DNA from 3 places in the Streptomyces sp. NPDC001135 genome. Region 3 is predicted to be linked to each of the others. Evidence: riboswitches for the same ligand, from Rfam matches in the RefSeq annotation. Region 3 holds a riboswitch; each other region holds the start of a gene.
What was found. A riboswitch is a leader RNA that binds a small molecule or an ion and turns the genes downstream of it on or off. The one in region 3 is predicted to bind S-adenosylmethionine.

Region 1: it holds a riboswitch for S-adenosylmethionine, as region 3 does, so the genes downstream of both, ACWC94_RS13485 (aminotransferase class V-fold PLP-dependent enzyme) here and ACWC94_RS07255 (amino acid ABC transporter permease) in region 3, are expected to answer to the same signal.
Region 2: it holds a riboswitch for S-adenosylmethionine, as region 3 does, so the genes downstream of both, thrC (threonine synthase) here and ACWC94_RS07255 (amino acid ABC transporter permease) in region 3, are expected to answer to the same signal.

What each region holds. Positions count from the first base shown of each region.
Region 1 is NZ_JBSFKD010000008.1:236,332-246,245, forward strand. Features, by position in the region: gene ACWC94_RS13475 (rhomboid family intramembrane serine protease) at 1-185, shown strand, start outside; gene ACWC94_RS13480 (Lrp/AsnC family transcriptional regulator) at 182-463, shown strand; gene ACWC94_RS13485 (aminotransferase class V-fold PLP-dependent enzyme) at 1,038-2,414, opposite strand; SAM riboswitch class IV at 2,574-2,690, opposite strand; gene trpD (anthranilate phosphoribosyltransferase) at 2,765-3,829, opposite strand; gene qcrB (cytochrome bc1 complex cytochrome b subunit) at 3,948-5,585, opposite strand; gene qcrA (cytochrome bc1 complex Rieske iron-sulfur subunit) at 5,582-6,640, opposite strand; gene qcrC (cytochrome bc1 complex diheme cytochrome c subunit) at 6,637-7,449, opposite strand; gene ctaE (aa3-type cytochrome oxidase subunit III) at 7,512-8,132, opposite strand; gene ACWC94_RS13515 (hypothetical protein) at 8,299-8,700, shown strand; gene ACWC94_RS13520 (Ig-like domain-containing protein) at 8,805-9,914, opposite strand, start outside.
Region 2 is NZ_JBSFKD010000001.1:138,359-148,272, forward strand. Features, by position in the region: gene ACWC94_RS00780 (ROK family protein) at 1-86, opposite strand, end outside; gene ACWC94_RS00785 (extracellular solute-binding protein) at 220-1,482, shown strand; gene ACWC94_RS00790 (DUF3263 domain-containing protein) at 1,518-1,742, shown strand; gene otsB (trehalose-phosphatase) at 1,817-2,650, shown strand; gene ACWC94_RS00800 (alpha,alpha-trehalose-phosphate synthase (UDP-forming)) at 2,638-4,059, opposite strand; gene ACWC94_RS00805 (glucosyl-3-phosphoglycerate synthase) at 4,149-5,093, opposite strand; SAM riboswitch class I at 5,264-5,406, shown strand; gene thrC (threonine synthase) at 5,424-6,707, shown strand; gene ACWC94_RS00815 (MoaD/ThiS family protein) at 6,704-6,979, shown strand; gene ACWC94_RS00820 (cold-shock protein) at 7,411-7,614, shown strand; gene groL (chaperonin GroEL) at 7,961-9,583, shown strand; gene ACWC94_RS00830 (MFS transporter) at 9,622-9,914, opposite strand, start outside.
Region 3 is NZ_JBSFKD010000004.1:44,848-54,761, forward strand. Features, by position in the region: gene ACWC94_RS07230 (ATP-binding protein) at 56-484, shown strand; gene ACWC94_RS07235 (vanadium-dependent haloperoxidase) at 918-2,405, shown strand; gene ACWC94_RS07240 (hypothetical protein) at 2,776-3,534, shown strand; partial or broken gene ACWC94_RS07245 (hypothetical protein) at 3,650-3,697, shown strand; gene ACWC94_RS07250 (hypothetical protein) at 3,747-3,980, shown strand; SAM riboswitch class IV at 4,092-4,200, shown strand; gene ACWC94_RS07255 (amino acid ABC transporter permease) at 4,529-5,509, shown strand; gene ACWC94_RS07260 (amino acid ABC transporter ATP-binding protein) at 5,506-6,303, shown strand; gene ACWC94_RS07265 (transporter substrate-binding domain-containing protein) at 6,369-7,394, shown strand; gene ACWC94_RS07270 (GNAT family N-acetyltransferase) at 7,484-8,242, shown strand; gene ACWC94_RS07275 (putative leader peptide) at 8,302-8,388, shown strand; gene ACWC94_RS07280 (LLM class flavin-dependent oxidoreductase) at 8,467-9,711, shown strand; gene ACWC94_RS07285 (NtaA/DmoA family FMN-dependent monooxygenase) at 9,738-9,914, shown strand, end outside.

The sequences.
Region 1 (9,914 bases), on a different contig from region 3:
TGCCGTTCTGGGCGGCGCTGCAGTGGGCGGCGGCACGGCAGGCCTCCAACGGCCCCGGGGTGGCGTATCTGGCCCACCTGGTCGGCTTCGGTCTGGGCTTCGGCTACGCATGGGTGCGCTACGGCCGTACAGCTAGAGTGAGGTCCGCCCCAGCTCCGGCACCCGAGGGAGAGAACCAGCCGTGATCACCGCGATCGTCCTCATCAAGACCAGCGTGGACCGGATCCCCGAGATCGCGGAACAGATCGCCGCGCTGGAGAGCGTCAGCGAGGTCTTCTCGGTCACCGGCACCTACGACCTGATCGCCATGGTCCGGGTCGGCCGGCACGAGGACCTGGCCGAGGTCATCCCCGGCCGGATCAGCAAGATCCCCGGCGTGGAGGCCACCGACACGCACGTCGCGTTCCGCACGTACTCCCAGCACGACCTGGAGGCCGCGTTCTCGATCGGCCTGGACAACTAGGCCCTGTCGTTTGGATCATCCCGGCGTCGCAGGGTCTGGCACGCACAACTGCCGCGTTGTCGGATCCCCCGGGTACGCCCGGTACGCGGGTGGCGGTCCACCGAGTGCTGCCATCGGCGCCCCGCCCGCGCGGTCCGCCCGCGTCCGCGCCGCCGGAGGAAACGAGCGCCTCGCCGCCGGGCAGGACGGTCCCGCGCCGGGGTGCGGGACGTCGTCGGAGGTGCCGGCGTGGGCGACGGCCCGTCCCGGGCAGCGCGCGGCAGAGGCCGTCCGGGACGCCGAGGCCGCCGACGGCGTGCCGTCGCGCCGGCGGCGCAGGGCGGCGGACGAGCCGGCTCCGCCGACGGCGGGGAACGCGCGCTCCTCCTGCGGCATCGGCGTGCCGCCGCCGGCCCTCTCCGTCCTCCCGGCCGGTCGCAGTCGCGCCGGCCGGGGCGGGTGCGGAGACCGGCCGCCGCGGACATCTCCGCCGCACCGGCCACTCAGCAGCGGGTGCCCGCGCGGACGGGCCGCCACTGACCGCCGGCGCCGGCCCGCGCGGCGGGGTCACCTACCGATCAGGCCGCGCTCCGGCTCAGACCGCCGGGACGCAGCGGCCGTCCTCTGTCCGGTACGTCCACTTCGCGCCCTCGGTCACCAGTTCCCTGACCGCGGTGACGAAGCGCTCGACGTGTTCGTCGGGGGTGCCCGCGCCGAAGCTGACACGGATGGCGTTGAGGGACTTCTCGCCCGGGGCGGCCTCGGGGGCGCCGCATTCGCCCTGGGTCTGGGGGTCGCCGCCGAGGAGGGTGCGCACCAGGGGGTGGGCGCAGAAGAGGCCGTCGCGGACGCCGATGCCGTACTCGGCGGAGAGCGCCGCGGCGAAGTGGGAGCTGTTCCAGCCCTCGACGACGAAGGAGATGACGCCGACGCGCGGGGCGTCGTCGCCGAAGAGGGACAACACCTTCACCTGCGGGATCTCGGCGAGGCCCGCGCGGACCCGGGCGATCAGGTGCTGTTCGCGGGCGACCAGGGTGTCCCAGCCGGCCTCGGTGAGCGCCTTGCAGGCCGATGCGATGGAGTAGGCGCCGATCACGTTGGGCGACCCCGCTTCATGCCGCGCGGCGCTCTCGTGCCACTCCACGTCCACACCGCCGTCCTGACGCCGGGTCACCTTGCGGCTGGCACCGCCGCCCGCGAGGTACGGCTCTGCCGCACGCAGCCAGTCGGCGCGGCCGGCCAGGACACCGGAGCCGAAGGGGGCGTACAGCTTGTGACCCGAGAAGGCGATCCAGTCGACGTCCAGGTCGCGGACGGACACGGGGTGGTGCGGGGCCAGTTGGGCGGCGTCCAGGACGATGCGGGCGCCGTGCGCGTGCGCCGCCGCCGCCAGTTCGCGGACCGGCCACAGCTCACCGGTGACGTTGGAGGCGCCGGTGACACAGACCAGGGCCGGGCCGTAGCCCCCTTCAACGGACACGGTGCGGTCGGCGAGGGCGCGCTCCAGGGTCTCGACGGCCTGCCGCGGGGTGCGCGGGGCGTCGAGGCAGGTGACCTTCGCGTCCTGCCAGGGCAGCAGGGAGGCGTGGTGCTCGGTCTCGAAGACGAAGACCTGGCAGTCGGCGGGGAGGGCACGGGCCAGCAGGTTCAGGGAGTCGGTGGTGGACCGGGTGAAGATCAGCTGGTCGTCGGTCCGGCAGTCCAGGAACTCCGAGACCGTCCTGCGGGCGTTCTCGAACAGGTCGGTGGAGAGCTGGGAGAGGTAGCCGGCGCCCCGGTGGACGCTGCCGTAGTAGGGGGCGTAGGCCGCCACGTCGTCCCAGACGCGCTGGAGGGCGGGGGCGCTGGCCGCGTAGTCGAGGGCCGCGTAGGTGACCTCGCCACCGGTGACGAGCGGGACGGTGACATCCCTGCCCAGAACGGGCAGAGGCGCACAAACGGACTGGTCGGCGGCAGCGGTGAAGACGGACATGGGGAACTCCCGTGAGGAACGTACGCCCCGGGGCGTACGAAGAAGAGAAAAAGGGTGTGCGGAGGCGGGGCTCGGCGGCCCTATCGCATTCGCTTGCTCACGGAAGACTCCCTCGGACGACCAGGACCCCTGGCCCCACACTTCTCCAAGCGTGCGAGGGGTCCGCGCTTGCCGTAGACCTCGCTGCCTACGGCCTGGTCCTCACCCGGGGCACCCCGCCACGGACGGAGGGTTGCCGGACAGTCGGCCGGGGCCTCATGACTGTCACTCATGACCTGCTCAGGAACGTACGTGAAGTGATCGCGGTCCCGCAACCCGTGTCCGCATCGCGGGACCGCACCCTGCGTGTCTCAGGCGTTGCTGGCCGCCACCCAGCGATCCAGTGTCCGCTTCGCCGCACCGGAGTCGATCGACTCCGCCGCCCGGTCCATCCCGGCCCGCAGCTGCTCGGCCAGCGGCGCGTCCGTCGGCCGCAGCGCGACGAGCGCCGCCGCCGAGTTCAGCAGCACCGCGTCCCGCACGGCCCCCGTCTCACCGTCGAGCAGCCGGCGAGCGACCTCCGCGTTGTACGACGCGTCCGCGCCGCGCAGGGCCTCCACGGGGACGAGGCCGAGGCCGACGTCCCTCGGGTCGAAGGACTCCTCGGCGACCTTGCCGTCCCGGACCACCCACACCCGTGAGGTGGCGGTCGTGGTCAGCTCGTCCAGACCGTCGTCGCCGCGGAAGACCAGGGAGGAGTTGCCGCGCTCGGCGAGGACACCGGCCACGATGGGCGCCATCCGGGGGTCCGCCACGCCGACGGCCTGGGACCGCACCTTCGCGGGGTTGGTCAGCGGGCCGAGCACGTTGAAGGTCGTGCGGATGCCCAACTGGCCGCGTGCCGCGGCCACATGGCGCAGCGCCGGGTGGAACTTCACCGCGAAGCAGAAGGTGATGCCGGCCTCTTCGGCGACCTGCGGGACCCGTTCCAGCGGGAGGTTCAGATTGACGCCCAGCTTCTCCAGCACGTCCGAGGCACCCGACGCCGAGGACGCGGCCCGGTTGCCGTGCTTGACGACCTTCGCCCCGGTGCCGGCGACGACGATCGACGACATCGTGGAGATGTTCACCGTCTTGGCACCGTCACCGCCCGTGCCGACGATGTCGACGGCCGGTCCCGGCACCTCGATCACGTTCGCGTGCTCGTACATCGCGCGCACGAGCCCGCTGATCTCCTCGACCGTCTCGCCCTTGGCACGCAGCGCCACGGCGAAGCCCGCGATCTGCGCGTCCGTCGCCTCTCCGCGCATGATCCGGTCCATGGCCCATGCCGTGGCGTCCGCGCTCTGGTCGCGGCCCTCCAGCAGGGCGTTCAGTACCGCGGGCCAGGAACGGCCCGCCGCGGTGTCGCCTCCAGCGGGGGTCACAGCGCTCATCAGCCGCTCCTGGTGTCGTAAGAACAGTGTGTTCCCACCCTATCCAGCCGCGGGCACGGCGAAGGGCCCCGTCCGCAACCCGGACGGGGCCCCTCGGTGTGGCGTGGCGACGCGGGGATCAGTGGTGGCCGTGGCCGCTCGTGATCTCCTTGTACTCCTCGACGGTCGGCTTCGGGATCTGGTTGTCGTCGCCGTAGTAGGCGTTGGACAGCTTCACCCGGAGCTTCTCCGAGGCCTTGACCTTGCGCTCGACACCGTTCTCGTCGACCGTCGGGCCGATCTCGGCCGGCTCGTACTGGTGGTGGGCCGTGAGGGTGTGCAGCTGCTCCTGGCTGAGCGGCTCGTGCACCTCGATGAACTCACCGTGCGGCAGGCGCTTGATGATGCCGGTCTCGCGGCCGTGCAGCACCTTGTCGCGGTCGCGGCGCTGCAGGCCGAGGCAGATCCGCTTGGTGACGATGAACGCGACGACCGGTCCGACGAAGAAGCCGATCCGGACGAACCAGGTGACGGCGTTGATCGACAGGTGGAAGTGGGTGGCCCACAGGTCGTTGCCACCGCCGACCAGGCCGATCATGTAGACCGTCACCCAGGCGACACCGAACGCGGTACGGGTCGGGGCGTTGCGCGGGCGGTCCAGGATGTGGTGCTCGCTCTTGTCGCCGGTGACCCAGGACTCGATGAACGGGTAGACCGCGATCGCCGCCAGGACGAGACCGAAGAGGACCAGCGGGATGAACACACCCAGGACGAGCGTGTGACCCCAGAGGTTGATCTCCCAGCCCGGCATGTAGCGGACCAGACCCTCGGCGAAGCCCATGTACCAGTCGGGCTGGGCGCCGGTGGACACCTGGTCCGGACGGTAGGGGCCCATGGCCCAGATCGGGTTGATCTGGGCGACCGCCGCGATGGCCGCGATGACACCGAAGACCAGGAAGAAGAAGCCTCCGGCCTTGGCCATGTAGACCGGCAGCAGCGGCATGCCGACGACGTTCTTCTCGCTCTTTCCGGGACCCGCGAACTGCGTGTGCTTGTGGTAGAAGACCAGGATCAGGTGCGCCACCATCAGGCCGAGCATGATGCCCGGCAGCAGCAGGATGTGGATCGAGTAGAACCGGGCGACGAAGTCGTGACCGGGGAACTCGCCGCCGAAGAGGAACATCGAGATGTACGTGCCGACGATCGGCATCGACAGGATCGCGCCCTCGGTGAAGCGGACACCGGTGCCGGAGAGCAGGTCGTCGGGGAGCGAGTAACCGGTGAAGCCGGTGAACATGCCGAGGACGAACAGCAGGAAGCCGAACAGCCAGTTGATCTCACGCGGCTTGCGGAACGCGCCGGTGAAGAACACGCGCATCATGTGCACGAACATGCCGGCGAGGAAGATCAGCGCGGCCCAGTGGTGGATCTGCCGGACGAGCAGACCACCGCGCACGTCGAAGGAGATGTGCAGGGTCGAGTTGAACGCCTCGGACATCAGCTGCCCCTGGAGCGGGACATAGCTGCCGTGGTACTCCACCTCGTTCATCGACGGGTGGAAGAACAGCGTCAGATAGACACCCGTCAGGATGATGATGATGAAGCTGTACAAGCACACTTCGCCCAACATGAACGACCAGTGGTCGGGGAAGATCTTGCGCATGTTGGCCTTGGCCAGGGAGTAGATCCCGAGCCGGCCGTCGGCCCAGTCGGCGATCCGCTCGCCGGCCGGTGCCTTCCCGCGAGAGCGGGGCGTTTCGTTCGCTGCAGTACTCATCCGCGCTCCCAGAATGCAGGACCGACGGGCTCCTCGAAGTCGCCGAGCGCCTGGAGGTAACCCTCACTGTCCACGCCGATGCGCAGCTGCGGCAGGGCGTGGCCGGCGGGGCCGAAGATCACTCGGGCGCCGTCGGAGAGGTCGAAGGTGGACTGGTGGCACGGGCACAGCACGTGGTGCGTCTGCTGCTCGTACAGCGAGATCGGGCAGCCGACGTGGGTGCAGATCTTGGAGAAGGCGACGATGCCCTCGTGCGACCAGTCGAGCTCTTGCTTGTCCTTGATGTTGCCCGGCTGCAGCCGGACGATCATCAGGGCCGCCTTGGCGATCTCGTTCTGGAAGTCCTCATCGGTATCCACCAGGCCGTCGGGCATGGCGAAGGTGAGGGAGCCGACGGCGACGTCCTCGGGACGCAGCGGCTGGTTGGTGTTCATGTTGATCAGGCGCTTGCCCTTGGCCCACAGCGTGTGCCGGAGCATGGTCCCGGGCTTCGGGCCCAGGCCGCCGAGCAGCATGACGCCGGAGAGCGGCACCAGGGCCATCGCGCCGAACATGGTGTTGCGGATCAGCTTGCGGCGGCCGATCGCCGACTCCTTGGCACCCTCGCGGAAGTCCGCGTGGACCTTCGCGCGGACCTCGGGCGAGGCCTCGATCGGGTGCCGCTCGTCGGCGACCTCCACGTCGGACATCAGGGTGCGGGCCCAGTGGACCGCGCCCGCGCCGATGCAGAACAGCGCCGCGCCGAGGGTCAGACCCAGCGCGAAGTTCAGCGCGTTGATGTGCCCGATCGGGAAGACGAAGATCGCCTTGTCGTGCGGGATCGCGAAGTACGCGGCGATGAAGCCGATGGTGGCCAGCATCGACACCGTGAACAGCAGGGCGACCATGCGCTCGGACCGCCTGGCGGCCCGCTCGTCGATGTCCTGGATCCGGTGCTCGTGAGGCGGCAGCCCCGGGTCCGCGAACGGGTTCTCCTCGTCCGCGATCCCTACCGCGCCGTGCGCGTGGCCCTGCTCAGCGGGCAGGTTCTCTTCTGGAATGTCTTGGCTACTCATGACTTCTTGGCCTTTGCGGTCCGAGCGGCGACCCAGACGGCGACCGCGATCAGCGCGCCGAGGCCGAAGATCCAGGCGAACAGACCCTCACTGACCGGCCCGAGGCCGCCCAGCTCCAGACCGCCCGGGTTCTCCGTCTGGCTGCCGTTGACCGCGTTCAGGTACGCGATGATGTCCTTCTTGTTCTTCTCCGACATCGTGGTGTCGGGGAAGGACGGCATGTTCTGCGGGCCCGTCTGCATGGCCTCGTAGATGTGCTTGGGCGCGACACCCTCCAGGCTCGGCGCGTACTTGCCCTTGGTCAGGGCACCGCCCTTGCCGGTGAAGTTGTGGCACTGCGCGCAGTTGGTGCGGAACAGCTCGCCGCCCCTGGCGATGTCCGCGCCGGCCGGGCCGTACTGCTCCTTGGTCGGCACGTTGGGGCCGGCGCCCAGCGAGGCGACGTACGCGGCGAGCTGGTCGATCTGCGTCTGGTTGTAGACGACCTTCTTGCGCGGGACCTGGGCGCCCTGCGAGGTGGCCGCGGGCATACGGCCGGTGCCGACCTGGAAGTCCACGGCCGCGGCACCCACGCCGACCAGGCTGGGCCCGTCGGAGGAACCCTGGCCACCGGTGCCGTGGCAGCTGGCGCAGCCGACCTCGTAGAGCTTCTTGCCCTCCTTGATGGTCAGGGACTGGGCGGAATCATCGGCCTGCGCCTTGCCCGCGGGCGCGAACGCGGCGTACAGCCCCCCAGTGGCCGCCAGCGCGAGGAGTAGGACGACGACCGCCGCCAGCGGATGGCGTCGTCGTACGGAGAGCTTTTTCACGGATTACCCCGGTGTCAGGATCTTCTGCGTCGGTGCTTCTGGATGTGCGGGAGCCGGTCCCGCTACTTGATCAGGTAGATCGTGGCGAAGAGGCCGATCCAGACCACATCGACGAAGTGCCAGTAGTAGGACACGACGATGGCGGCGGTCGCCTGCTCGTGGGTGAACCTCTTGGCCATGTACGTGCGGCCGAGGACCAGCAGGAAGGCGATGAGGCCGCCCGTCACGTGCAGGCCGTGGAAGCCGGTGGTCAGGTAGAACACCGAGCCGTACGGGTCGGAGGACAGCGAGATGCCGTCCTTCTTCACCAGCTCCGTGTACTCGTAGATCTGACCGCCGATGAAGATCGCACCCATGATGAAGGTGAGGATGAACCAGCCACGGAGCTTCTTCACATCGCCGCGCTCGGCCGCGAACACGCCGAGCTGGCAGGTGAGGGAGGAGAGCACCAGGATCGTGGTGTTCGTCGCGGAGAAGGGCACGTTCAGCGCGTGCGCCATCTCCTTCCAGTGGTCCGGTCCGGTCACCGACCGGAGGGTGAAGTACATCGCGAAGAGGGCCGCGAAGAACATCAGCTCGGAACTCAGCCAGATGATGGTTCCGACGCTGGTGAGGTTCGGCCGGTTGACCGACGGGTGCGCGTGCCCGGTTTCTACTGTCGTTGCTGTCGCCACGACCGACATTATGTCGGTCGCTTATCCCGCCCTCACTCCGGGGGGTGCCGTTCGGAGTGTTGCCCCCCGCCGAACCGGTGTTGACGTGGTGTTCATGGGGACTTCGACGGGAGTAAGCTCCGCCCGAACGGCCTTGTCCGTCCCGTCCGTACGACGCTGACGTCCCGGAGGAACAATGCAGCCGACCGCCACGGTGCTGGTCTACAGCGACGACTCCAACACCCGCGAGCAGGTACGGCTGGCCGCCGGCCGCAGGCCCGCTCCTGACGTCCCCCTGGTCGAGTTCCTGGAGTGCGCGACGCCCGAGGCGGTGCTGCGCGAGCTGGGCCACGGGGGCATCGACGTGTGCGTGCTGGACGGTGAGGCCGTGCCGATGGGGGGCATGGGGGTGTGCCGGCAGATCAAGGACGAGGTCTTCAACTGCCCGCCGGTGCTGTTGCTGATGGGGCGGCCGCAGGACGCGTGGCTGGCCACGTGGAGCCGTGCCGACGCCGCGGTGACCCTTCCGGTGGATCCGGTGGAGTTCGCCTCGGCGCTGGCTGCCCTGCTCCGGCAGAAGAGGCTGGTGGGCGCCTAGGAGCCCGGGGCGCGGGGTGCGGGGCCCGGTCCGTCGTGGCCCGCCGCGCCCGCGCGGCGCCAGCCGCATGCCGGACACGGCCCCGCACCCCTTCCGGGCGCTCCTCACACCGCCGTCGGCCGCAGGCGTACCGCGTCCGCCGGGGTCGGGCCGTCGGGGGTGCCGTTGGTCAGGGCGCTGCCGGTGAGCCACTTCTTCCAGTCGACGTTCCAGTCGCCGAAGCCGTTGCCGAAGGGTTCCATCGGGTCGCCGTTGGAGTTGACGACCCTGATGATGTCGCCCTCGTGGATGTGGTCGAAGAACCACTCGGCGTTGCCGGTGCTCATGCCCGTGCAGCCGTGGCTGACGTTCGCGTAGCCCTGTGAGCCCACGGACCAGGGTGCGGCGTGGACGTACTCGCCCGACCAGGTGACCCGGGTGGCGTAGTAGACCGGCAGGTCGTACGAGTCGGAACTGCCCTCGGCGATGCCGACGGTGACCCCGCGCATCCGTACGAAGTACTGCTTTTCCAGGACGACCTTGACGCCGTTGCGGGTCTCGTAGCCGGCCTTGCCGGTGGTGACGGGCACCTGGTTGATCACCTTGCCGTTCTCGAAGAACGTCAGCTGGTGCGCCGAGGCGTCCGTGACGGCCTCGATCCTCTCCCCCGTGGTGATCCTCAGCGGCTTGGACCTGCCGCCCCACAGCCGGTCGCTGATCCGGACGCCGTCCAGGTTGCTGTGCACCTGGATGGTGGCGTGGGTGGGCCAGAACTCCTTGGGGCGGTAGTGGAGCTCCTTGTTGCTCACCCAGTACCAGGAGCCCGGCACGGCCGGCGTGGAGTCCACCCTGAGGGCACGTTCCACGACGGCCCGCTGTGCCTTGTCCCTGACCTCCTGGTCGAGTTGGGCGGTGATGGGCTGTCCCACGCCGTACTGGCCCGCGTCCGGCCCGAAGGTGACGTTCAGACGCTTCTTGCCGCTGGGCTTGCTGGTGTCGAACGTGTAGACCTTGCGGCCCGGCGCGCCGTCGTCGTCCTCGGTACTCACCGTGACCGTGTAGTGGGCGTTGGCGGCCAGCGGGGAGGTGCTGTGCCAGCGGCTGCCGTCGGCGGTGAGTTCGCCCGTCACATACCGCCCTGTGGAGTCCTGGGCGGTGACGTCGGTGATGCGCCCCTCGTCGTCCACGGTGACCTCGAGGGGCTTGTCGGGGTCGGCCCGCTTGCCCGCGTCGGC
Region 2 (9,914 bases), on a different contig from region 3:
GCGCGGTGGAGCAGCTCGCCGTCGTCGCCGACGAGGGCGGCCTTCATCCCGGTACCGCCCACGTCCAGGGCGATGACATGTCTCACCACGGCACCTAGTGTGAACCTCGCACCCGCAAGAGGTCTAGTCCACTCACGTGGTGTAGACCTTATGTGTCCATTTCTTGAACGGTCAGACAGCAGGGTTGGGGCTTTTACGGTGCGTCGGCGTACGGCAGGAATGATCGCGGCGGTGTCCGCACTGGTCATGACTTCAGTTCTCAGCGGCTGCGGGAGCACGGGCTCCTCCGACGTCACCTTGAGACTGGTCGCCGCCGACTACGGCGACTCGGCCGCCAACAGTTCCAAGAAGTACTGGGACTCCCTGGCCAAGGAGTACGAGTCCAAGCACCCCGGCGTGAAGGTCGACGTCAGCGTGTACTCCTGGAACGACGTCGACGCCAAGGTCAAGGACATGGTCGCCGCGGGCCACGCCCCCGACCTGGCCCAGATAGGCGCCTACGCCGACTACGCGGCGGCCGGCAAGCTCTACCCGGCCTCCGACCTGCTCTCCATCCGCACCCAGGCGGACTTCCTCTCCCAGCTCTCCGACGCCGGCCAGTGGAACCACACGCAGTACGGCATCCCCTTCGCCGCCTCCACGCGCGTGCTCTTCTACAACAAGACCCTGTTCACCAAGGCAGGCATCACCCCGCCCACCACCTGGGACGAGCTGGCCGCCGACGCCAGGGCGCTCAAGGCCAAGGGCGTGAAGTACCCCGTCGCGCTGCCGCTCGGCCCCGAGGAGGCCCAGGCCGAGACCATGCAGTGGCTGCTCAGCGGGGGCAACGGCGGCACCGGCTACACCGACGACATCGGCACCTACACCATCGACTCGGCGCCGAACGTCAACACCTTCACCTGGCTCAAGGACGACCTCGTCGGCAAGGGCCTGACCGGCCCGGTCGCGCCCGGCAAGCTCAACCGCGCGGACGCCTTCGCCGCCTTCGCCGACGGCCAGGTCGGCATGCTCAACGGGCACCCCACGCTGATCCAGCAGGCAAAGAAGAAGGGCGTGGAGTTCGGCATGGTGCCGATGCCGGGCCGCACCGGCAAGGCCAGGGCCTCCATGGGCGTCGCGGACTGGATGATGGGCTTCAGGCAGAACGGTCACGCCGAGCAGATGGGTGACTTCCTCAACTTCGTCTACAGCGAGAAGAACGTCCTCGCGTTCTCCCGCGACTACGGCCTGCTCCCGGTCACCGGCTCGGCCTCCAACGCCATGAGCGAGTCGGACTCCCCGGCCGACGAGGCCCTGCACCCCTTCCTCGACCAGCTGCCCACCTCCGAGCTGTACCCCGTCGGCAAGACCTCCTGGGCGGCGGTCAGCGCGGCCGTGAAGCAGAACATCGGCCAGGCCGTCACCCCCGGCGGCAGCCCCTCCGCCGTCCTGTCCCGGCTCCAGGCGACGGCGACCGCGGCCGACAGCGGCGACGCGAGCTGAGCCGGTTGTCGGTGCCCGGCGTTACGGTGGCGGGCATGGAACTCGGCCACCGCGAACAAGCCGTCCTCGCGCTGGAACGCCGCGGCTTCCCCGGCCCCGGCGCGAAGGAACGGGCGATACGCGAGGAACTGGGCCTGTCCCCGGTCCGCTACTACCAGCTGCTGAACGCGTTGCTGGACGACGAGAGAGCGCTGGCGGCGGACCCGGTGACGGTGAACCGCCTGCGCCGGGTAAGGGACTCTCGGCGAACGGAACGCTGAAGCCGGCCGGTGCGGGCCGGGTGCCGTCAAAGAGTCCCGGTGTGAGGCCGACCCGCGCTGGATAGTGTCGACGTATGGACCCTGTGCCGACCCCGCAGACCCAGCCCGGCCGGGACGGACTCGCCGCACTCCTGGCGAAGCCCGCCGCAGCAGTCGTCGGCCTCGACTTCGACGGCACGCTCGCCCCCATCGTCGCCGACCCCGAACAGGCCCGCGCCCACCCCGAGGCCGTACCGGCCCTCGCCGCCCTCGCCCCGAAGGTGGCCTCCATCGCGGTGATCACCGGCCGCCCGGCCGGGGTCGCGGTCCGGTACGGAGGCTTCGCCGGGGTCCCCGGCCTGGAGCACCTGACCGTCCTCGGCCACTACGGCGCCGAACGCTGGGACGCCGTCACCGGCGCCGTCACCGCCCCGGCCCCGCACCCCGGCGTCGCGGCGGCCCGCGCCGAACTGCCGGGCGTGCTGGACCGCAACGGAGCCTGGCACGGCACGTGGATCGAGGAGAAGGGCCGGGCGGTCGCGGTGCACACCCGCCGCGCCGACGATCCGCAGGCCGCGTTCGAGGCCCTGCGCGGCCCCCTCACCGACCTCGCCACCCGGCACGGCCTGATCGTCGAGCCCGGCCGGATGGTCCTGGAGCTGCGCCCGCCGGGCATGGACAAGGGGGTGGCGCTCGGCGAGTACGTCCGCAAGACCGGCGCCGAGTCGGTGCTCTACGCCGGTGACGACCTCGGTGACCTCCCCGCCTTCGCCGCCGTCGAGGAACTGCGCTCCGACGGCGTCCCCGGCCTCCTGGTCTGCAGTGGCAGCACGGAGGTCACGGAGCTGGCGCAGCGGGCGGACCTGGTCGTGGACGGCCCGGCCGGAGTCGTCCACCTGCTGCGGACGCTGGCGGCTCAGCTGGACTGAAGCTCCCGCAGCTGCTGAAGGAACCACTGGGCGGGCGGCAGCGCGGTGGCCGCGGCGGCCAGCCGCTTCGATCGCTCCGCCCGCTCCTCGTCCGGCAGGGACAGCGCCTCGTGCAGGACCCGGGCGGTCTGCAGCACGTCGTAGGGGTTCACCACGAGCGCGTCGGCGCGCAGTTCCTCGTAGGCCCCGGCCTCCCGGGACAGCACCAGCGCACAGCCCCGGTCGGAGACGACCGGGATCTCCTTGGCGACCAGGTTCATGCCGTCCCGGATGGGGTTGACCAGGGCCACGTCGGCGAGCCGGTAGGCGGCCAGGGAGCGCGCGAAGTCGTCCTTGACGTGCAGCACGACCGGGGTCCAGCCCGGTGTGCCGTAGGTGGAGTTGATCTCCCCGGCCAGCCGCTGCACCGCGGCGGTGTAGTCGCGGTACACGGCGAGGTCCTGCCGCGACGGATACGCGAACGCCAGGTGCACCACCCGCTCACGCCACTCGGGGCGGTCCTCCAGCAGCTGCCGGTACGCCAGCAGTCCCCGCACGATGTTCTTCGACAGCTCGGTGCGGTCGACCCGGACGACGGTCCTGCGGCCCTCGCCGATCTCCTCCCGCAGCGCCGCCATCCGTTCCTGGACGTCCGGCTCGTGCGAGCGCTTGCGCAGGAAGTCCCCGTCCGCCCCCAGCCCGTGCACCCCGATCCGCGTGCCCGCGGGAATCCCGGACTCCAGGACCGCCTGTGCGCAGTCCCGGAACGCGTCCGCCCACCGCCGGGTCAGGAACGCCACCCGGTCCGCCCCGAGCATGCCCGTGAGCAACTGCTCGCGGATGTCGTCCGGCAGCAGCGCGAAGTACTCCGGCGGCGCCCACGGCGTGTGCGAGAAGTGGCCGATCCGCAGGTCGGGGCGGAGTTCACGGAGCATCCCGGGGACCAGGCACAGGTGGTAGTCCTGCACCAGCACCGCCGCGCCCTCGGCCGCCTCCTGGGCCAGCGCCTCGGCGAACGCCCGGTTGTAGGCCTCGTACGACGCCCACTGCCGCCGGAACTCCGTGTCGAAGACCGGCTCCAGCGGGGTCTGGTACAGCATGTGGTGGACGAACCAGAGCACCGAGTTGGCGATGCCGTTGTAGGCGTCCGCGTGCACGGCCGCGTCGATGTCCAGCATCCGCACCCGCTGCCCGCCGGTGTCCGTGGCCGGCAGCAGCCCGCCGTCCGCACGCCGTACGGCCTCCCGGTCGCCGTCGCCGAGGGCGGCGCACACCCACACCGAGTCCGCGTCCGCGCCGATGGCCGACAGCCCCGAGACCAGTCCGCCGCCGCCCCGCCTGGCGTGCAGCGAGCCGTGCTCGTCCACCGTGTACGAAACCGGGCCGCGATTGGACGCGACCAGTACCTCAGCACCCTGCGTGGAAGCCATGGTCCTCAACCTAGCCCGGCCCGGAAACGCTCAAACGTACGGCTACGCCCCGTGACGCGGCCGTATACGAACCCCGGCCACATCCGGCCTCAGGCCACCTTGCGTTCGGGGTACTCCGCGATCTCCACCATCGGTGGCCGTTCCTCGGTGTCCACCGAGTAGGTGCGCGGTTCGAAGCCGTCCTCGCCCCGCTCGAACTGGGTCAGCGACGGCCGGATCAGATGCCCCCGGGCCAGCCGGAGCTGGGCCGTGCGGTAGATCGCCGCCGCCATCCGGCCCAGCGCCTGCCCGTCCTGGTGCCGGTGTTTGCGGACCCCGACATCGACCTGGGCCAGCGCGTCCAGACCCACCAGGTGCAGCGCGTCCACCAGCATGCCCAGCTCCACGCCGTAGCCGACGGGGAACGGCAGCTGCTCCAGGAGCGAGCGGCGGGCCGCGTACTCCCCGCCGAGCGGCTGCACGAAACCGGCCAGCTGCGGCCAGTGCATGTTCAGCAGGGGGCGGGCCATCAGCTCGGTGACCCGGCCGCCCTGCCCGGCGGACCCGGCGAGCGGACGGTCGTACATCGCCTTGACCAGGTCCACGTCCGGCTCGGTGAGCAGCGGGCCGACGATCCCGGAGACGAAGTCGGAGGAGAACTCCTTCAGGTCGGCGTCGATGAAACAGAGGATGTCCCCGCCGGTCACCAGCAGGGAGCGCCACAGCACTTCACCCTTTCCGGGGACGGCGGGGACGCGGGGCAGGATCTCGTCGCGGTGAACGACCCGGGCGCCCGCGGCGGCGGCGACCTCGGAGGTGCGGTCGGTGGAGCCGGAGTCGACGACGACGATCTCGTCGACGAGCGGCACCTGCTCCACGAGGTCGTGACGGATGACCGCGACGATGTCGCCGACCGTCTCCTCCTCGTTGAGGGCGGGCAGGACGACGCTGATCGTCTGGCCCGTGCGCTGTTTGGCGGACAGGATCCGGTGGAGAGGGCGATCGGTCACGGACCAGGAGCGGGTGGCCAGCCAGCGCTCGACTTCTTCCAGCACGGTCTGCGACTCCTCACTGTTCGTGACCACACGGGTGAGCCGTGTGATCCATCTCGCGCTTTGGACGACTATCTCAACTGTCCTGGCCGTCGGTTACAGTCTTGAACAACGCCGGTGACCATCGCATGTCGGGGGTCGTTCCGCGTTCAATGAGTTCAACAACTGCATACCGCTCATCCAGAGGGGCAGAGGGACACGGCCCGATGAAGCCCCGGCAACCCTCCAGCCGGTTTCTCGTTCTCCAGCGAGGCTCCCGGCTAGGGAAGGTGCCAAATCCGTCTCACGGCGAGGTGCGTCGTGAGGAAGATGAGGAGAAAGGGCCTCGCCTCCATGGCTGTGCAGACAGTTGCAAGCACCAGCAGTTCCACCGTCGACCTCGGTCCCGCCGCGGCCCTGAGCTGTCGCGAGTGCGGTCACCGCGTCCCGCTCGGCCCGGTGTTCGCCTGCGAGGAGTGTTTCGGCCCGCTGGAGATCGCCTACGACTTCTCCGGCTACGACACCGAAGAGCTGCGCCGCCGTATCGAGGCCGGCCCCGCGAACATCTGGCGTTACGCGCCGCTGCTGCCCGTCCCGGCCGATGTGGCCGGCAAGCCGAACCTGAACCCGGGCTGGACCGAGCTCGTCAAGGCCGACAACCTCGCCGCCGAACTCGGCGTCACCGGCGGCCTGTTCGTCAAGGACGACTCCGGCAACCCGACCCACTCCTTCAAGGACCGCGTCGTCGCCCAGGCCCTGGAGGCCGCCCGCGCCTTCGGCTTCACCACGCTCTCCTGCTCCTCCACCGGCAACCTGGCCGGTGCCGTCGGCGCCGCCGCGGCCCGGGCCGGGTTCCGCTCCTGCGTGTTCATCCCGCACGACCTGGAGCAGGGCAAGGTCGTCATGGCCGCGGTCTACGGCGGCGAGCTGGTGGGCATCGAGGGCAACTACGACGACGTGAACCGCTTCTGCTCCGAGCTGATCGGCGACCCGGCCGGCGAGGGCTGGGGTTTCGTCAACGTCAACCTGCGGCCGTACTACGCGGAGGGCTCCAAGACCCTCGCGTACGAGATCTGCGAGCAGCTCGGCTGGCGGCTGCCCGACCAGATCGTCGTCCCGATCGCCTCCGGCTCCCAGCTCACGAAGATCGACAAGGGTCTGCAGGAGCTGATCAAGCTCGGTCTGGTCGAGGACAGGCCGTACAGGATCTTCGGCGCGCAGGCCGAGGGCTGCTCCCCGGTGTCGACCGCCTTCAAGGCCGGCCACGACGTCGTACGGCCCCAGAAGCCGAACACCATCGCCAAGTCCCTCGCCATCGGCAACCCGGCCGACGGCCCCTACGTCCTGGACATCGCCCGGCGCACCGGCGGTGCCGTGGAGGACGTCACGGACGAGGAAGTCGTCGACGCGATCAAGCTGCTGGCCCGCACCGAGGGCATCTTCGCGGAGACGGCGGGCGGTGTGACCGTCGGCGTCACCCGCAAGCTGCTCAAGGACGGCCTCCTGGATCCGGCGAAGACCACGGTCGTCCTCAACACCGGTGACGGCCTGAAGACCCTCGACGCGGTGGCCGGGACCGGCCTCACCGCCACCATCCGCCCCAACCTGGACTCTTTCCGAGAGGCTGGCCTCGCATGAGCGTGACCGTTCGCATCCCCACCATCCTGCGCACCTACACCGGCGGGCAGGCCGAGGTCGCCGCCGAGGGGGCGACCCTCGCCGAGGTCATCGAGGACCTGGAGAAGAACCACACCGGGATCGCCGCCCGTGTCCTGGACGACCAGGGCAAGCTGCGCCGGTTCGTGAACGTCTACGTCAACGACGACGACGTCCGCTTCGAGCGGGGCCTTGAGACCGCCACCCCGGACGGGGCCGGTGTCTCCATCATTCCGGCGGTCGCCGGCGGCTGATCGTTACCTTGGGTAACTTCAGTTACCGATTGTTCATGGAATTGCCTCCTCCGTGAGAGAAGCGGAGGGGGCAATTCTGCGTGATTGAGCGCGGTACAGTTGGGGAACCTGGGCACGGCCTCCGGGTCGTAAGCCCTGGATTTCATGCCGCGCACCCCGCAAGAAGCAGCCAAAGTGCGGGGGTTTTATGCGGCTTTTGTAACCTTTACGGGGCCCGACTTGCCCCGAAGTCAGGTGAATTCTCACCACATTTCGGACCGTTCACGTCCAGAATTCTCGTCCGATTGACCTGTTGCAGACGGCAGTTGGACAGATACATTCAGCCGCGGTCGACGCGTTCCGGCGCACGCCCCCGACCAATGGGGGGTGAGGTCTGACCCGGATCCGCGAAGTGTGGATCTGTGCAAGGGCCAGTAATAGGGGAGTTAGGCATGGCTCAGGGCACCGTCAAGTGGTTCAACGCGGAGAAGGGGTACGGCTTCATCGCGGTCGACGGTGGTGCGGACGTCTTCGTCCACTACAGCGCCATTCAGATGGACGGCTACCGCACCCTGGAAGAGGGCCAGCGGGTGGAGTTCGAGATCTCGCAGGGCCAGAAGGGCCCGCAGGCCGACATGGTCCGCCTCAGCGCCTGAACGTCTTTCGCACGAAGGGCCCGCACCTCGCACAGGGTGCGGGCCCTTCGCCGTGTCCGGACTGCCCCCCTTCGCCCCGGGCCGATCCCGCCGAGCCGCTTGCTCCCGCCCGCCACCCGACCACCACCCCTCAACGAACCCGCTTCGCGGGTGCGCCTTGCACTCGGGCATGCCGAGTGCTAATCATTGGCGTTAGCACTCTGAAGGTGAGAGTGACAAAGAAGGACCGGGTCGGTGAGGCCCGCAGGCCAAGTGGGGCAAGGAACCACGCGGCCGGCGAGCCGTCCGTCGCGGGCGCGGGCGCGGTCCGAAGGAATCACCCCCAGTCCTGGAGGGACCACTTCACATGGCCAAGATCATCGCGTTCGACGAGGAGGCGCGGCGCGGCCTCGAGCGCGGCATGAACCAGCTCGCGGACGCCGTCAAGGTGACGCTCGGCCCCAAGGGCCGCAACGTCGTCCTCGAGAAGAAGTGGGGCGCCCCCACGATCACCAACGATGGTGTCTCCATCGCCAAGGAGATCGAGCTCGAGGACCCGTACGAGAAGATCGGCGCCGAGCTGGTCAAGGAAGTCGCCAAGAAGACGGACGACGTCGCCGGTGACGGTACGACCACCGCGACCGTGCTCGCCCAGGCCCTGGTCAAGGAAGGCCTGCGCAACGTCGCCGCCGGTGCCAACCCGATGGCCCTGAAGCGCGGTATCGAGAAGGCCGTCGAGGCCGTCTCCGCCGCCCTGCTGGAGCAGGCGAAGGACGTCGAGACCAAGGAGCAGATCGCCTCCACCGCGTCCATCTCCGCCGCCGACACCCAGATCGGCGAGCTGATCGCCGAGGCCATGGACAAGGTCGGCAAGGAAGGCGTCATCACCGTCGAGGAGAGCAACACCTTCGGCCTGGAGCTCGAGCTCACCGAGGGCATGCGCTTCGACAAGGGCTACATCTCCGCCTACTTCGCGACCGACATGGAGCGCATGGAGGCGTCGCTCGAGGACCCGTACATCCTCATCGCCAACTCCAAGATCAGCTCCGTCAAGGACCTGCTCCCGCTCCTGGAGAAGGTCATGCAGTCGGGCAAGCCGCTGCTGATCATCGCCGAGGACGTCGAGGGCGAGGCCCTGTCGACCCTGGTCGTCAACAAGATCCGCGGCACCTTCAAGTCCGTCGCCGTCAAGGCCCCGGGCTTCGGCGACCGCCGCAAGGCCATGCTCGGCGACATCGCCATCCTCACGGGCGGCGAGGTCATCTCCGAGGAGGTCGGCCTCAAGCTGGAGAACGCGACCCTGGACCTCCTGGGCCGCGCCCGCAAGGTCGTCATCACCAAGGACGAGACCACCATCGTCGACGGTGCCGGCTCCTCCGACCAGGTCAACGGCCGCGTGAACCAGATCCGCGCCGAGATCGAGAACAGCGACTCGGACTACGACCGCGAGAAGCTGCAGGAGCGCCTGGCGAAGCTCGCCGGCGGTGTCGCGGTCATCAAGGCCGGTGCCGCCACCGAGGTGGAGCTCAAGGAGCGCAAGCACCGCATCGAGGACGCCGTCCGCAACGCCAAGGCCGCCGTCGAGGAGGGCATCGTCGCCGGTGGTGGCGTGGCCCTGCTGCAGGCCTCCCAGGTCTTCGAGAAGCTGGAGCTCGAGGGTGACGAGGCGACCGGCGCCAACGCCGTGCGCATCGCGCTCGAGGCCCCGCTGAAGCAGATCGCCGTCAACGCCGGCCTCGAGGGCGGTGTCGTGGTGGAGAAGGTGCGCAACCTGACCCCGGGCCACGGCTTGAACGCCGCGACCGGCGAGTACGTCGACCTGGTCGCCGAGGGCATCATCGACCCGGCGAAGGTGACCCGTTCCGCGCTGCAGAACGCCGCCTCCATCGCCGCGCTGTTCCTCACCACCGAGGCCGTCATCGCCGACAAGCCGGAGAAGGCCGCCGCGCCGGCCGGCGGCGGCATGCCGGGCGGTGACATGGACTTCTGATCGGCCCCGGGGCTTCGGCCTCTGGTTGATCAACGTCCTTACCGAGGGCGGCACTCCCTGTCAGTGGCAGGGGGTGCCGCCCTCGGGCGTGTCCGGGAGCCGGTGGCGGGCGCGGCGAGGGCCGTCAGGCGCCGCAGGCTGGCCTGCCGCTGCACCGCACCCAGCCCGGTGACGGCCGCACCGAGCGCCAGCCAGCCCGCAGGACCGGCCGTCATCACCGCACCGGTCAGCAGCAGGGGTCCCACCGACTTCTGCACCGACTGCGCCATCCCGGCCACGCCCAGATAGGAAGCCCGGGCACGCGGCGGCGCCAGGACGACCGCCAGCTCCC
Region 3 (9,914 bases):
TTGCTTGCGGTCACCCGTTCCGGTCTCCGCACATCGACAGAAGAGCCAGAAAACCATGTTCGTGACCGATTCCCCCAGCCCGACTTCACTGCTCGGCCGGCCCTGCCGCCGTCATGCACTGCTCACCCTGCCGGCGCAGGAGGCGCACGTCTCCGCCGCTCGTCACTTCGCAGCCGATTTGCTGGAGACCTGGAGTGTGCCCGCGGGTGAGCGGGACTCCGCCGTTCTCATCGTCGACGAACTCGCCGCCAACGCTGCCCAGTACGGCCATGAGCGCATGAGCCTGCTGCTCGCCCTCGACCACGAAACTCTGCACATCGTGGTCACCGACTCCGGCGCGGCCGTGGAGCGTCACCGCCCCGGCATCGCCTCCGACGAACACGGCCGTGGCACCGGCATCGTCCAGTTCCTTGCCCAGTCGACCGAGATTCGCCAGACACGCAGCGGCCGCGAAGTCCGCGCCTGCCTGAGGTGCTCGCCATGACCGGGCCGGCCGCTCCGCACGAGCTGCGCCCCCCTGCCGGGGCCGGCACTGCAGCACAGCGACGGGCCACCGGGGGCGGCCGTGGCGAAGGGCCACCCGACACCCCCGCCGAGTGGTCCTTCGCGACCCACAAGCCGTGTCCCATCGACGGCTGCCCGGGCCCGGCCCGGGTGCCCATGCGGTCCGCGGCCCACCCATCGGCACTCGATCGCGGCGGCCCCCACGACGACACGGTCCTGTGTCAACGCTGCGGCGCCGGCCCCTGCGTACCGGCGGAGGTGTGAGCGTGGACGTCACCCCGAACAGCGGCAAGGGCATCGACGCCCCACCCCCGCACGAGGCATATACACATGCGCCAGATCTGCGCCGCGAGATGCACCAAGTGCTGGCCCCCGGAGCCGAACGCGCCCGGCTGCTACGCCGGAAGGCCCTCATGGACCGGAGGGCCCTGGACTACCCCGGCCCCGTCGCAGCTGCCGCGGAACCCGCCGAGCTACTCGTCCTCCACGACCGCCGCCATCTCGGCCTGGCTGCCGGCCCGCACCACCCCGACACCATCACGCTCGCGTGGCCGACACAGATGAGCCACGCGCATGACCGCCAGTTGTCACAACCCGCCACCAGCGACAAGGAGCCACAGAACATGGGTGGAAAGCAGAAGACACTCGCCATACTTGCCGGAGCCGCGCTGGCAGCCGGACTCGCCGGCCCGGCCTTCGGGTCCACCACCGCTCACTCGCCGGCCCTGCGCACCGCCGCGACGGGGGCAGGGATGTCGGTCGTGGAGTGGAACCGCGAGCTCGTCACCATCCTCAGCAATCCGAAGGCGCAGCCGTCCACCGTCCAACCCACGCGCAGCTTCGCGCTTCTGCAGGCTGCCGAGTACGACGCGGTGGTATCGATCACCCGGGCCGGCCCGGCCTACGTGTTCTCGGTGACGGCGCCAAGAGGCGCTCGTGCGGACGCCGCAGCGGACCAGGCAGCCCACGATGTGCTGGTGGCCCTTTACCCGGCCAGGCGCGCGGGCTTGAACCAGCGGCTGAGCAGCCAGTTGTCCGCGATTTCCGACGGCTCGGGCAAGCAGGCGGGCATTGCTGTGGGGGCGGAGGTCGCCCGCAGGCTGATCACCCTGCGGTCCAATGACGGATCCTCAGCCGAGCCGCCGCGGTTCCGCCCCGGCGACAAGGCCGGGGACTACCGGCCCACCCCTCCCGATTTCCCGACACCGGTGTTCACCGACTGGGGATCGGTCAAGCCGTTCGTACTGGCCGACGGACGGCAGTTCCGCCCGGCACCGCCGCCGGCCGTGAGCAGCGCCGCTTACGCCACCGCCTTGAACGAGGTCAAGAGCCTGGGGAGCAAGACCAGCACCACCCGCACTCCCGATCAGACGGCAGCCGCGAAGTTCTGGGCGGCGGCACCCGTATGGAACGTCTGGAACCAGATCACGCAGAACCTCGTCACCTCCCAGAACGCGAACCTGGAGAAGGCGGTGAAGGTCTTCGCCCGGCTCGACCTGTCCCTCGCCGACACCGCGATCGCGATGTACGACGCCAAGTACGCCTACCACGTCTGGCGGCCCGTCACGGCCATCAGGCTCGGCGGTACGCACTACAACCCGGGCATCGTCGGCGATCCCAGCTGGACCCCTCTGCTGCCGACCGCACCGGATCCGTCCTATCCGGGGGCTCACGGCGCTCTCAGCCAGGCTGCGGCAACGACGCTCGCCGGACTCTACGGGGCGCGGCATCATTTCGCGGTGACCTCGAAGGGCGTCACCCGAACCTTCACCGGCTTCCAGGACGCCGCCACCGAAGCGTGGCTCAGCCGGATCTGGTCCGGCCAGCACACCTCCCTCGACAACCGCGCGGGCCAGCAACTCGGCACCCAGGTGGCCGACTTCGTGGCGGGTCGGCTCTGACCGCACCGCCACGCTGCAACCATGCACATGGTAGGGCTGAGAAGCCAGTGGTCCCGGCGCATCGGGTACCACTGGCTCGGGCCATGCTCAGAGGGCGGCCATCCTCCGCGCCGAGGGCCCGCAGCTGCTCGCCGGCAGGCAGGATGTCTGCCCGCAGGAAGTCCTGGCTTCCTGTCCCCGCGACGCACTGACTGAATGACTGTCGCGGTCGGGCCCACCGGGTCGCCCCAGGTCGCTGAGCGCGGGCCCGTCACTGTCGACGGACCCGCAGCCGGGGGCCTCGCTCGAGTCCCCGTGGGTACCTCCACACCGTGGGCCTGCAGGAGGTTCGAACCGCCGATCGGATCGCCCGACCAGTCGGTCAGACGCCATGATCGTCGTCTCGGTCGACTACCGGCTCGGCGCTTTCGGCTGTCTGCGTTCCCCGGGGATCCCCGAAGGCAACCTCGGCGTCTCCGACCAGCTGGCGGCGCAAACGCCACACCCAAGCCCTGCTCTGCCTCGGCAGACGACGAGCCGGACCGTAATCGCCCTCCAAATCCATCAGTACCGGCTTTCCCAGCCGTCGACCGATGTCCCGCAGGAAACGGCAGAAGAGATCGAGTCGCTCCTGGCCCTGGAGCTCCCGCAGATCTACATCGAAGTCGATCTCTCGACCGACGTCCCCGGCCTGTGCGCGGCCGGCGACACCGCGACCCGCGGGCTGATCTGCGGCGGCTTCACCGTAGGCGGCAGCCACGACGCCGCGTGGGCGGCGTCCTCGGGGAGCTGGGCCGGCCGGGGCGCCGCCGAGTTCGCCACCCGGCGGGTCCGTCCGGGCCGTGGGCTGCGGGCGGCCGTGGGGACGGCCGGCCTCCGCCCGACCGGTGCCGTGAACGTAGGTCACGGCGAGGTCGTCGCCGCCGTCCAGCGCGAGGTCCTGCCGTACGACCGCACCTCCCTGCGGCACACCGACCGTCTCGAGCCGGCTCTGCGGTCGCTGCACGGGACGCGGTCCGCGGTCCGCGAAGGGCCGGGGGCGAGCGGTGAGGAACTCCTCCGGGCCAGGGAAGCGGCCGCGATGGCGGCCCACGGCCGCTGGACGTACCACGCGGCACTGCAGCGCACCGAATCGCGCGGCATGCACTAGCGGGCCGACCGGCCGACGCAGGATCCGGCCCGGCACTGTCGGCTGCTCAACGGTGGGCTCGACGAGGTCCGGAGCCGGCGTCGCGGGCGCTGGTCACGAGCGGAGGGCGAGCCGCGTGATCGGGATCGCCGAGCCGGACCGCTGCATCGCCTGCGACCGGTGCATCGAGGTGTGCCCGACGCGCGTCTTCGATCGCGGCCGACGGCGTTCCGTTGATCGCGCGACAGGACAGCTGCCAGACCTGCTTCCAGTGCGAGGCGTACTGCCCGACCGACGCGCTGTTCGTCGCCCCGCTGGTGACCGCCGTCGCTCCGGGCTCGCGCTTCCGTGAGGTGACACAGCTCGAGGAATCCGGTCTGCTCGGCGGGTACCGGCGTGAACTCGGCCGGGGCAGGGGAAAGGCGCTCGGTGCCCGCACCGCGGTCGGACCGGAGTATCCGGACTGACCGGCCTGGGCCGGCACAGGTTCAATACCCAGACTCCTTACCGCCGGCCGTTCACCTGGTGGACCGGCGTTGACAAAAGTTCGGGCCGTTGCCTTAACTACTGCCCAGAACGGTCATGAGCGTCAGCGACAAGCCCTGGCTTGCTGACCGGCAACCCTCCCGCCGCGGTGGGGTGCCCCAGGTGACGACCCGGCCGATGAAGTTTCGGTAAGCGCGAGGCCCCAGGGCCGGAACAGTGACGGTGACGCCATGTACGCAGCTCCCAGGACGGCCGCCCGCCGCTCCCCGGGCTGCGTACCGTCGTACGCGAACCTGCTCGTCGCTGATCGTGCCGTCGATCTGCTCCGCGTGAGCAGCGCACTGTGTACCGCACCGGGCCGCGCCCGCTGTCGGGGCTGACACCTCCCCGCAGCCCCCGCACGTCCTGACCCACACCGCGCTCGCGGTGTGCCCCCTTGCCCTCCCCGCCCCCGGTACCTAGCCGTCGTGTGCCCCGCCGCATGCTGCCGTGCTTCCGGGGTGTGTGCCCACCCCAGCCGGAGCCCACCATGAGTGAACCCCCTGGTGCCACCGTCACGCTCGCCGAGGCGCCGACCATCGACGAACCGTCAAAAGCTCTCACGGCCCAGCGGGTTCTTCCGCTGCGGCGGCCAGGCCGCTGGATCCTCACCGCGGTCGTGCTGGTCCTGGTCGCCCAGTTCGCGCACGGACTGGTCACCAACCCCTTCTACCAGTGGGACCGCTGGAGCTACTGGTTCCTGCGCCCCACCATCCTCGACGGCCTGCTGATCACCCTCGAAGTCACCGCCTACAGTGCGGTGCTGGGCCTTGTCGGCGGCATCGTGCTCGCACTGGGCCGGCTCTCGAAGAGCCCGGTGCTGCGCGCGGTCAGCTGGACCTACGTCTGGGCGCTGCGCTCCATCCCGCTCATCGTGGTGCTGATCTTCCTCTACAACTTCAGCGCCCTGTACAAGACGTTGAGCGTCGGCATCCCCTTCGGCCCGGCCTTCTTCTCCTTCGACGAGTCGAGACTCGCCACCGACATGGCCGTCGCCGTCGTCGGCCTCAGCCTCAACGAGGCCGCCTACGCGGCCGAGGTGGTACGCGGCGGCATCCTCTCCGTCGACCAGGGCCAGCACGAGGCGGCCGCCGCGCTCGGCCTGCCGAAGGGCTACCAGTTCCGGAGGATCGTCTTCCCGCAGGCGCTGCGCACGATCATCCCGAACTACGTCAACCAGCTCATCGGCCTGATCAAGGGCACCTCGCTGGTCTTCTACGTCTCCCTGCTCGACCTGTTCGGCTCCGCGCAGACCATGGGCGCCACCTACCCCGGCGACATCGTGCCGCTGCTGCTGGTCGTCACCGTCTGGTACCTGATCCTGACCAGCATCGTGTCCGTCATCCAGTTCTACGTCGAGCGGTACTACGCCCGCGGTGCCACCCGCAGCCTGCCGCCGACGCCGCTGCAGAAACTCCGCACCGGTCTTTCCGACCTGCGGGCCCGTATACGCCGGGAGGCCGCCGTATGACCGCCGAGACGCTCGAAGCCCTGGCGGACGTCGAGGCCGCCACCGTCGAGGTCCACGACGTGCACAAGTGGTACGGCACCCACCGGGTACTGGACGGCGTCGACCTGACCGTCCGCCCCGGCGAGGTCACCGTCATCCTGGGCCCCTCCGGCTCCGGCAAGTCCACCCTGCTGCGCGTCATCAACCACCTGGAGAAGCCCGAGATCGGGTACGTCAGTATCAACGGCGAGCTGGTCGGCGTGAAGCGGCAGGGCGACCGGCTCAAGGAGCTCAGCGAGCGGGCCATCCTCACCCAGCGCGGCCGGATCGGCTTCGTCTTCCAGAACTTCAATCTCTTCCCGCATCTGACCGTGCGGGACAACGTGGCCGCCGCCCCGGTCGCGACCGGGCAGCTCACCAAGCCCGAAGCTCGGGAACTGGCCCGCGAGTTGCTCGTCCGGGTCGGTCTCGCGGACAAGACCGGCGCCTACCCGCGCCAGCTCTCCGGCGGCCAGCAGCAGCGCGTCGCCATCGCCCGCGCCCTCGCGCTGCGCCCCGGCGTCATCCTCTTCGACGAGCCCACCTCCGCCCTCGATCCCGAACTGGTCGGTGAAGTCCTCGCCGTCATCAAGGACCTGGCGAGCAGCGGCACCACCCTCGTCATCGTCACCCACGAGATCGGCTTCGCCCGCGAGATCGCCGACCGGGTCGTCTTCATCGACGGCGGCAAGGTCATCGAGCAGGGCCCGCCCTCCGAGGTCCTCGACAAGCCGCGGCACGAGCGGACCCGGGACTTCCTCAGCAAGGTCCTCTGATCCGCCGCATCCCCCAGACCTCCCCCCCACGCCACCCTCATCACCTTCAGCGACAAGGAACGGCCATGCCCACCCACTTCTCCCGACGCAGCCTGATGCGCGGCATCACCGCGGCGACCGCCGTCGCCTCCCTGGCCACCGGGCTCGCCGCCTGCGGTGGCAACAGCGACGCGGCCACCACCACCGAAGCCGCCAAGTCCGGCGAGGTCGTCATCGGACGTGTCTCCAACGGCGCCGCCACCCAGACCACCATCAAGGTCTCCGAGGTCAAGTCCATCAGCGCCGAACTGCCCGCCGCCGTCAAGAAGAGCGGCAAGCTGGAGATCGGCATCGGTGCCCTGCCCGCCGGGTTCCCGCCGCTGGCGTACGTCGGCAACGACCAGAAGACCCTCACCGGCTCGGAGCCCGACCTCGGCCGCCTGGTCGCCGCGGTGTTCGGGCTCAAGGCCGAGGTCAAGAACTCCACCTGGGAGAACCTCTTCGTCGGCATCGACAGCGGCAAGGTCGACGTGGCCTTCTCCAACGTCACCGACACCGAGGAGCGCAAGAAGAAGTACGAGTTCGCCTCCTACCGGCAGGACAACCTCGCCTTCATCGTGCCGAAGAAGAGCACCTGGAACTTCGACGGCAACTACGAGAACCTCGCCGGCAAGACGATCGCCGTCGGCTCCGGCACCAACCAGGAGAAGATCCTCCTGGAGTGGAAGGACAAGCTGGCCAAGGAGGGCAAGAAGCTCACCGTCAAGTACTTCCAGGACAGCCCCAGCACCTACCTCGCCCTGAACAGCGGCAAGATCGACGCCTCCTTCGGTCCCAACCCCGGCTTCGCGTATCACAACCGTCAGGTGGCCAACACGCCCAACGCCTCCCGCACCGCGGGCACCTACTCCGGTGCGGGCGCGAGCCTGCAGGGCCTGATCGCGGCAACGGCGAAGAGGGACAGCGGACTCGCCAAGCCGCTGGCCGACGCGATCAACTACCTGATCAAGAACGGTCAGTACGCCGAGTGGCTCAAGGCGTACAACCTCTCCAACGAGGCCGTCGCCAAGTCCGAGGTGAACCCGCCGGGCCTGCCGCTCGACAACTCCTGACCAGTGCGGGCCGGGGACTCCACCGCCGCCCCGCGATGGAGTCCCCTCGCGCCGCACAGCCCGAGCCGCACCCCGGAGACCGCCACACCATGTCCGTCACCACCCGCGACCCCAGTTCCTCGCACATCCTGGACAACCCCGCCTGGGCCGCGCTCACCGGCCCCCACGCCCTCCCCCATAGCCTGAAGGGCATGGGCGGTACCCCCATCGCCGAACGAATCGGCAACGCTGCCCGCTATCACCGGGACGTGGCTCCCTTCTGCGCCGTCTCCGACGAGGACGACCCGCGCGCCTGGGCCGACCTCGCCGCGCTCGTCGGCCCCGGCGGCACCGCCTCGGTGCGGGGCGTCACCGAGGCACCGGAGGGCTGGGAGGTGGTCGGCACCGGACACGGCGTCCAGTTCGTGGACACCGGCGTGCGTTCGGAGCCCGACCGGGAGGCCGTACGGCTCGGCCCCGACGACGTGTCCGAAATCCTCGACCTGGTCGCCCGCACCCGGCCGGGCCCCTATCTGCCCCGCACCGTCGAGATGGGCACCTGCCTCGGCATCCGCCACCAGGGCCGGCTGATCGCCCTGGCCGGCGAGCGGCTGCACCCGCCCGGCTGGACGGAGATCAGCGCCGTGTGCACCGATCCGGACCACCGCGGCCGGGGCCTGGCCACCCGCCTTGTCCGCGCGGTCGCCGCGGGCATCAAGGAGCGCGGTGAACACCCCTTTCTGCACGCCGTGGCCACCAACGCGAACGCGATCCGGCTGTACGAGTCGATCGGGTTCACCCTGCGCCGACGTACGGTCTTCTCGCTCGTACGGCACACCGGCGCCGCCGCTCTGGAAGAAACGGCATAGCTGTGCCGTTGTGCTTGTCGAAGGTGATTGCCCGGACCGTTCGGACGGAGGTGCCACACGTGACACGTGTACGCCGCGCCGTCCACCTCCACTCCCGGCCCCACATCGACCTGCAGCGCGTGGCCGGCTCCCTCTGTAGCTCCTGACCCCGTTTCCCCAGCGCCGTGCGCCCCGATTCCCGTGGGCCGGCGATCTTGTACGGACCTCCAGGAAGGCATCCATCCGTGTCCCCTTCTCCTTCGCTGCACCTTGCCGTCGCCCTCGACGGCACCGGCTGGCACCCCGCCTCCTGGCGCGAGCAGGTCGCCCGTCCCCGGGACCTGTTCACCGCCGGATACTGGGCCGACCTGGTCGCCGAGGCCGAGCGCGGCCTGCTCGACTTCGTCACCTTCGAGGACGGACTCGGCCTGCAGTCCTCGCTCCCCCAGTCTCGACTTCGCTCGACCGGGGGGACCCCCATCGGCGAGTTGGACGGCCGCACCGACCAGGTCCGCGGCCGTCTGGACGCCGTACTGATCGCGTCCCGCATCGCACCCCTCACCCGGCACATCGGTCTGGTGCCGACCGTGATCGCCACTCACACGGAGCCCTTCCACATCTCCAAGGCGATCGCCACCCTCGACTACGTCAGCACCGGCCGGGCCGGCCTGCGGGTGCAGATCACCGCTCGCCCGCACGAGGCCGACCACTTCGGCCGCCGCACCTTCCCGCCGCTGAGCGTGGAGGAGTTGCGGACCCCGGCCGGACAGCAGCGGCTGACCGACCTGTTCGACGAGGCCGCCGACTACGTCGAGGTCGTGCGCCGTCTCTGGGACAGCTGGGAGGACGACGCCGAGATCCGGGACGTGGCCACCGGCCGCTTCATCGACCGGGACAAGCTGCACTACATCGACTTCGAGGGCCGTTTCTTCAGTGTCAAGGGACCCTCCATCACTCCACGCCCGCCCCAGGGCCAGCCGCTGGTCACCGCTCTCGCCCACCAGACCGTCCCGTACCGGCTGGTGGCCCGCCAGGCCGACGTCGGCTACGTCACCCCGCACGACGCCGAGCAGGCCCGCGCGATCGTCACCGAGATCCGCGCCGAGCAGGAGGCGGCCGGGCGGGCCGGTGAACTCCTGCACGTCTTCGGTGACCTGGTGGTCTTCCTGGACGCCGAGCAGGCCGCCGCGGAGGACCGGCGCGCACGCCTCGACACCCTCGCGGGGGAGCCGTACACCAGCGACGCCCGCATCTTCGCCGGTACCCCCGCCCAACTCGCCGATCTGCTCCTGGAACTCCACAGCGCCGGGCTGACCGGCTTCCGCTTGCGCCCCGCCGTCGCCGGACACGACCTGCCGGCCATCACCCGCGGGCTGGTCCCCGCACTCCAGCGCCGGGGACGCTTCCGGGACGCCTACGAGGCCTCCACCCTGCGCGGCCTGCTGGGCCTCGCCCGCCCCGCCAACCGCTACGCAGCAGCCATCGCCTGAGCAGCCGGAGAGGACGACCGCACCCCATGAGCAAGCCGCTGAAGCAGATCCACCTGGCCGCGCACTTCCCGGGAGTCAACAACACCACCGTGTGGAGCGACCCGGCCGCCGGCAGCCACATCGAGTTCAGCTCCTTCGTGCACTTCGCGCGGACCGCCGAACGCGCCAAGTTCGACTTCCTGTTCCTCGCCGAGGGGCTCAGG